DNA from 3 places in the Candidatus Manganitrophus noduliformans genome. Region 2 is predicted to be linked to each of the others. Evidence: riboswitches for the same ligand, from Rfam matches in the RefSeq annotation. Region 2 holds a riboswitch; each other region holds the start of a gene.
The links. Region 2 has a riboswitch for cyclic di-GMP ahead of MNODULE_RS11635 (fibronectin type III domain-containing protein). Riboswitches for the same ligand answer to the same signal wherever they lie in the genome.
Positions count from the first base shown of each region.

Region 1: it holds a riboswitch for cyclic di-GMP, as region 2 does, so the genes downstream of both, MNODULE_RS15525 (hypothetical protein) here and MNODULE_RS11635 (fibronectin type III domain-containing protein) in region 2, are expected to answer to the same signal.
Region 3: it holds a riboswitch for cyclic di-GMP, as region 2 does, so the genes downstream of both, MNODULE_RS15530 (fibronectin type III domain-containing protein) here and MNODULE_RS11635 (fibronectin type III domain-containing protein) in region 2, are expected to answer to the same signal.

Region 1 is NZ_VTOW01000003.1:203,913-206,153, reverse strand. Features, by position in the region: gene MNODULE_RS15530 (fibronectin type III domain-containing protein) at 1-557, shown strand, start outside; cyclic di-GMP riboswitch class I at 860-944, shown strand; gene MNODULE_RS15525 (hypothetical protein) at 1,164-2,241, shown strand, end outside.
Region 2 is NZ_VTOW01000002.1:496,273-498,513, forward strand. Features, by position in the region: gene MNODULE_RS11635 (fibronectin type III domain-containing protein) at 1-1,018, opposite strand, end outside; cyclic di-GMP riboswitch class I at 1,067-1,151, opposite strand; cyclic di-GMP riboswitch class I at 1,234-1,326, opposite strand; gene MNODULE_RS11640 (NifU family protein) at 1,725-2,241, shown strand, end outside.
Region 3 is NZ_VTOW01000003.1:206,521-208,761, forward strand. Features, by position in the region: gene MNODULE_RS15530 (fibronectin type III domain-containing protein) at 1-1,317, opposite strand, end outside; cyclic di-GMP riboswitch class I at 1,415-1,509, opposite strand; gene prsK (XrtA/PEP-CTERM system histidine kinase PrsK) at 1,837-2,241, shown strand, end outside.

The DNA.
Region 1 (2,241 bases), on a different contig from region 2:
ATCGGGTCAAAAGCGCCGACGCCTTGGGCAATCTCTCCGTGTCGGCCGACCACAGCTTCACCACGAACCCCCTCGGCGATACGGTCCCTCCGGCGGACGTCGAACACTTCACCGCCGTTCCGGGGACTCAAACGGTCACATTAAGCTGGGTCAATCCGTCCGATTCCGACTTCGTCGGGGTCCGCATCGTCTACCGGACCGATCGATTCCCGAACGGCATTGAAGACGGTGAGATCCTCGGAAACTTTTCCGGGCGAATCAATGAAAGCATCACCGTCATCCATGCAGGGCTACAGGATAACGTGACCTACTACTATTCGGCCTCATCATACGATAACAACGGGAACTATCAACAGACCGCGCATGCTTCTGCAACCCCCTTCGGTTTTTCGACCGGCGGCTCGAATGCAAACGACGGCGGCTCGGGGGGCGGGGGCGGCTGCGCGATGATTTCGCCGAGCTCTGGAACCGCGTCGGGACCGGGCCATTCGGCCGACATGATCGGGCTGATTCTGGTCCTCTCGCTTGCGGCGCTTCGGAAGGGAATCAAGAAATGAACGCGGCGCCGGCGATCGACTCATTAAGTATGGATCACTTACGAAGGACCGCTACGTTGACCTTCCGATTGATCTCGATCCGCTTTTCTTATATCTTGCCGAGGATCGATCGAGAATGTTGAACGACAGGAAGATATTGATTAAGTCGAAACGGTATAGATTAAATGGAGGGTGATTATAGTTGACGGGAAAAAAGGAATATAGTATTTTATATCGTTATTAACACCACATAAGTCGAAGCGTCAGAGTGGGTTGCGCTGAAGAATCTCACGCCGATGGCGTAACTCAAGTTACATTTCGACCTTTGCTCAGAGCAAACCCATCGAAAGGTGGGGACGCAGAGTAACGGGGCTAAAGCTGAAAGGCCATGCCCGCCGAGCCGCCAAAGGATTCCCTTGGCGGCTTTTTTTATTGTATTGACGGAGAAATAAAATAATTGACGCAAAAATCGTCCCTTCAAATACAACGCATTTATTGCAGATGGCCCGGCATTAACTTGATCTCCGGATATTTGATGATAGACAATCGACACAATAAAGACCTGAAAGAAGATATGCTTAAATCAAATATCCAATTATCAATCAAAGAGTGACAGGGAGGATAACCATGTCATTAAAGAAAATCGTCAGCATTCTTTTTTTCATCGCCTCTACAGTGCCATTTCACCTCTCCGCCTTGGCACAACCGGTCATTACGGGTGTTTCTGGCTCCCTCAGCCACGGCACCGCTGTTACTATCAGTGGTCTCGGTTTCGGCAGCAAAACGGCGGGTCCCCCAATAATTTGGGACGATTTTGAAAAGGGAATCCAAGGCGGTGCTATCAAGGGGAACCTCCCTGTTATAGGGCCGGCATGGGACGACTATTTCAACGGCACCATCGGACCTAAATACTCCAATGTGGGAGTCCGACCGAACTCGACGGTGTCAAGTTTCCACGACTTCCTAAATGGAGGAAGCAATATCTCGCTTGAGTATTCCGGCCAACATAGCTCGGTTTATTTCACCTTCTGGTGGAAAATGCAAAAACAAAGCACAAGTTGGTCGAGAAATATAAAGCCCTGGCTCGAATATGGTAGTGATGGTTTGCTCCCAATGACCTATGCCGGTCTTGGAATGGGCGGCACTGCCGATAGTAAATTACGAAGCAGTGTCCAGGATAATCCGACGATCAATATACCGACCCTTTGGGGAAGCACACGCATCGAGGACATTGAAAACGAATGGGTACGATTTGAAGTCTATCTTGTTCAAAGCACGCCGAACGTGCCGGATGGAAAGTATAAAATGTGGGTACACCGGCCCTCTTCCCCTGTCCCTTCTATTCTGCTCGACTTAAATGGCGATGCATATATCACCCGAACAACAACTAAAACTTGGCGTCAGTGGCATTTTGGGTCCTACTTCGCCAAGGACAATCCCACTGACGCCCGAGCTCTCGTTTATATTGACGACCTTTATTTCGACACAACGCAAGCCAGGGTTGAGATCGGAAACGCGCCGATCTGGACCGCCGTCACCCATCGAGAGATTCAAGTTCCGACATCTTGGGCCGATACGTCGGTCCAGGTCACCTTAAACAAAGGATCTTTCGGCAGCTTGAATGACACATATCTCTACATTGTCAACGCAGACGGAACAGCTAATCCGGTCGGTTTTCCCCTCTGCCAAGACTGCCCCCAGCCGC
Region 2 (2,241 bases):
TCTTGTTGATCAACTCCGTGTCATAGGCCGCCGAGATGTCCGCCTGCGCCAACGGATAATTATTGCGGCAGCAGCTATTCGCCGTCCACGCGTTGGTCCCGTCATACGTCATACCGGTGGCCAGGGTCAGATCGGGATTCCGATTGATCAGCTTGTGCACGGCAACACTGTAGGTGGCATCTGCGGTCGCATCACTCTCCACCAGAGAGAGATTCAGCGTCGCGCTCTGAATCACCACCCCGGCCGGAAGACTGCTTAATGCAAATTTCATCAACACCGCATTGGCTGTCTGGTTTGCAGGAAAGGTGTAGGTGTTTAACGTCGTCGACGTATTGTACACCGACGTGTTGATATTGATGAACGTGTCGGCCGCCGGACTCAATCTCACCGTCGTCGGCGTGGATGTGGGCGGAGGAAGGGGCGCGGCGGTAGTGAAAGTATTGTCCAACGAGGTTGCGAGGTTTCCTGCGGCATCCCGGCTCAACACACGGTAGTGATAGAGCGTTTGAGGCTGCAGACCGGTCAAGGTTTGGCTATGAACCGTCACCAGGGTTGCCACCCGCGCGGTGGAAGAGCCATAAGCCGTGGTGGTCCCATACTGTATCTGTGTATCGGTCGGCTCGTTGGTTCCCCATGTAATCACCGCGCTGTTGCCGGTGACGCTCCCCGCGTTGATGCTGGAGATCACCGGGGCCAATGTATCGGGCGTCGTGAGCGTCTTCGTCACTTCGGCAGAGAAGCTGCTTTCATTTCCTGCGGTATCATAGGCCGTCACAGCAAAAAAATAGGTTTGGTTCGCAAGACCGGTCAGGGTATACGATGTCGTCTTGCCGACATTGATCGAAGGTCCATACGTCCGTGAGGCGGTCCCGAAATAGACGCGATATCCGGCCAGATCCGACTCGGCGTTCGCGCTCCAGGTCAGCGTGGCATCCCCGGCAAAAACGGTCATGCTAAAAAAGAGAAAAGAAAAAATGAAGACACCAAAGATCAGGCCAACCTTCTTAGCGTCACTCACGATGGACCTCCTTTTTTCCAAATAAAAAAGCCGCCAAATAGAAAATCCTTTGGCGGCTCGGCGGACATGGCCTTTCGGCTTTAGCCCCGTTGCTCTGCGTCCCCACCTTTCGATGGGTTTGCTCTGAGCAAAGGTCAGATTGAAACAGGACCGCTCATTCGATCATCCCCGCGATCACACGCAATCGCAAATAAAAAAGCCGCCAACGGGATTCCCTTGGCGGCTCGGCGGGCATGGAAGAGGAGCGTCTCTTCTTTAGCCCCGTTGCTCTGCGCCCTCTCCTTTCGGAGAGTTTGCTCTGAGCAAAGGATGAACGAATATTTCAATTGCCTTGTTATGATGTCGCAGTTTATATCATCCGACTTATTCACTGTCAATCGGACAGTGACCTTACGTGAGGAAGTGTGTATTCCAGATCACAAGAAATGTTATCTCGGAATTTCAGCGGGTTGACATTGTGCTCTCTCCGAATCATGCGCGTTCGCCGAAACGAAGCACAACTTCTCTTATTTCCTTCCACGCGCTTTTCCGTAGCGGCCATTCATTTTTCTTCGATCTTGAAGTAGGCGAGCGCGCCCGGGCGCGCTCTGATCGCCTGTTTCGTAGACGCATTTTGGGGGTGTAAAAGGGGTCCGAACTATGGTATGATCGGCCTAATAATCAATTGAGGCTTCTTAGGAACGCCAAGAAGGAGATCGATCCAAAAATGATCCAGATAACCGAGATTGCAAGGAAGAGAATCGCCGTCCTGAAGCAAGATCAAGAAACCAATCATGGGAAAAAGATCGAGGGACTCCGGCTGGTGGTCAAGTCGATGTCGCCGAGCCCCGAGTATGCCCTTGCCTTCGTCGAGCAGGGGAAGAAAGAGTTGAACGACACGGTGGTCGAAGTCGATGGAATTAAGTTATTCATGGAGTCGCGCCATGCGAACCTTCTCGAAGATGTGAAGATCGACTTCATCACCGGCCTCCAGCAGACCGGCTTTAAGGTCGATAATCCCAAGGTCATCGAATCGAAACCGGCGACGCCGGCGACACCCCCCAACTTGGAGAGCCCCCAGGCGAAAGCGGTCCAACAGGTCATCGATACCGAGATCAATCCGGGGGTGGCCGCGCACGGAGGGTATATCACCTTGGTCGATGTGAAGGAGGAGATCGCCTACATCCGGCTGGGAGGGGGCTGCCAGGGTTGCGGGATGTCCAATGTGACGCTCAAACAGGGGG
Region 3 (2,241 bases), on a different contig from region 2:
GCTGAGAGAGCCGTACGCCGTGGTCGGCCCGTATTCCACTTGGGCGGTGGCCGCTTCATTGGTGCTCCAGGAAATGACAACCGAGGTGGAAGCAACGTTCCCCGCGGCGATACCGGAGAGAACCGGCGCCGTTGTATCGGGGGTGGCGGAGGTGGTGAAGGTTCTATTTCCGGAGACCGAGATGTTTCCGGCCCCATCTTGGCTGATGACCCGGTAGTTGTAGGTGGTGGCGGGGCTCAGGCCGGAGAGGGTCCGGCTGTGACTGGTGACCGGCGTGGCGCCCAATGCGGAGGAAGAGCCGTACGATGTCGTCGTTCCGTATTCGACTTGGGAGGTCGCCGTTTCATTGGTGCTCCAGGTGATTACTGCGGAGGTCGATGCGATGTTGCTGGCGGCAATATTGGAAAGGGTCGGCGCGGTGGTGTCGGGGGGCGCGGCGGTGGTGAACGTTCGATCTCCCGAGGTGGCCAGATTTCCGGCGCCGTCCCGGCTGCGGACGCGATAATGATAAAGCGTGGCGGGGAGAAGCCCGGTCACCTGTTGGCTATGATTTGTAGTGAGCGTGGTATTGAGCGTCGTGGAGCTTCCGTACGAAGTGGTTGTCCCATATTGAATCTGGGTGTCGGAACTCTCATTGGTCGTCCAGCTGATCGTGGCCGCGGTGGTGGTGATATTCGAGGCGCCGATTCCGGAAATCGCCGGCGCGGTGGTGTCGGGCGCGGCGGAGGTGGTGAAGGTGCGGTCCCCGGAGGTGCCGGTGTTCCCGGCGGCGTCTCTGCTGATGACCCGATAATGGTAAGTCGTTGAAGGGTTCAAGCCGCTTAACACGCGGCTATGGCCGGTGACGAGGGTCGAATTGAGCGCGGAGGAGGAACCGTATGAGGTCGTGACGCCGTACTCCACCTGGGAGGTGGCCGCTTCGTTGGTGCTCCAGCTGATGGTTGCTCCGGCGCTGGTGATGCTGCCGGCCGCAATGGCGGAGAGGGTCGGCGCGGTGGTGTCGCCGAAGCTCTTGCTGACTTCATTGGAGTAGCCGCTTTCCGCCCCCGAGGTGTTGTATGCGCTGACGGCAAAATAATAGGTCTGACTGCTGCTTAAACCGTTTACAGTGAAAGACGTTTGATTGCCGACGTCCACGGGGGCGCCGTAGCTGCCGGAGGAGGTTCCATAGTAAACTTTATATCCCCCGAGATCGTTTTCCGTGTTGGCGTCCCAGGAGAGGAAGGCGTCCGCAGCCATCGCGGGGGTTTTCCAATTCAGGAGAAGGATCATACCGATGATCATCAGAGCGCTTCGCTTGATCAATGAGGTCTGCATGCTGTTCCTCCATGCATCAATAAAAAGTGTTTGGTCTGTGTAATAAAAAAGCCCATTCCTCGGAATGGGCTTGTGCCTAAAGATGCGCCGGCATCGTCATGGCAACCAGACGAACCGTGGGAAGTGGATCCCCTACTCATCGGTCTCTTGGCTTTGCGTCCTACCCTCTCGGATAGTTTGCCCTTTTTCACGAGTTGCTGTCGTATGTTGCGTATCGGTATACGCAAGCGACATGCCTGTGAAACACGAATGGAGAAAAGAATGGATTCTATCCAACGATTATGGAAGGAGTTTTCAAAGGCCGTCTCTTGAGGCTAGATTCTATCCAATGATTATGGAAGGAGTTCTCAAGGGGCGTATGATCGTGTTCGATCGGGAAAACGGCATTTTACGGCTGAAAACCTCTTTTTGTCTCTCCGATGTGAAGCCGATTACCCAGGGCCCCCCCCCCGATCGAGGGGATTGTGCCGCGCCAGAGTTTCTACTAAAATACTCTGATTTCCATAAAAACAGGTCAATATGACATTTCCTTCCTTTATCCCATTCTTGAATGCCCTTCTTTGCGCAGGATTGGCGCTGTTCATCTTCCTTGAAGACAAGCGGTCCTTTGTCCACCGGGTATTTTCTTTCGGGATGATCGCCCTGGCCCTTAAAGAGCTTTTCGTCGGAATGGCGATGGGAACCCCCCTTCCCTCGGAAAGGGTCGATTGGGGGGCCTGGGGGCTGACAGCGGCCAGTATGCTTCCCGGAAGCTGGTTTTTGTTCAGCCTCAGTTTCGGTCGTTCGAATTACAAGGAGCTGGTGGCGAAATGGAAGTGGTTTATCCTCCTGTCGCTGACCCTCCCTTTTTCGATGACACTCTTCTTTAGGGAGTCTCTCTTGGTGTCCGCTTTTCCGGAAGAAGGGGGATCTCCCGTTCTCCGT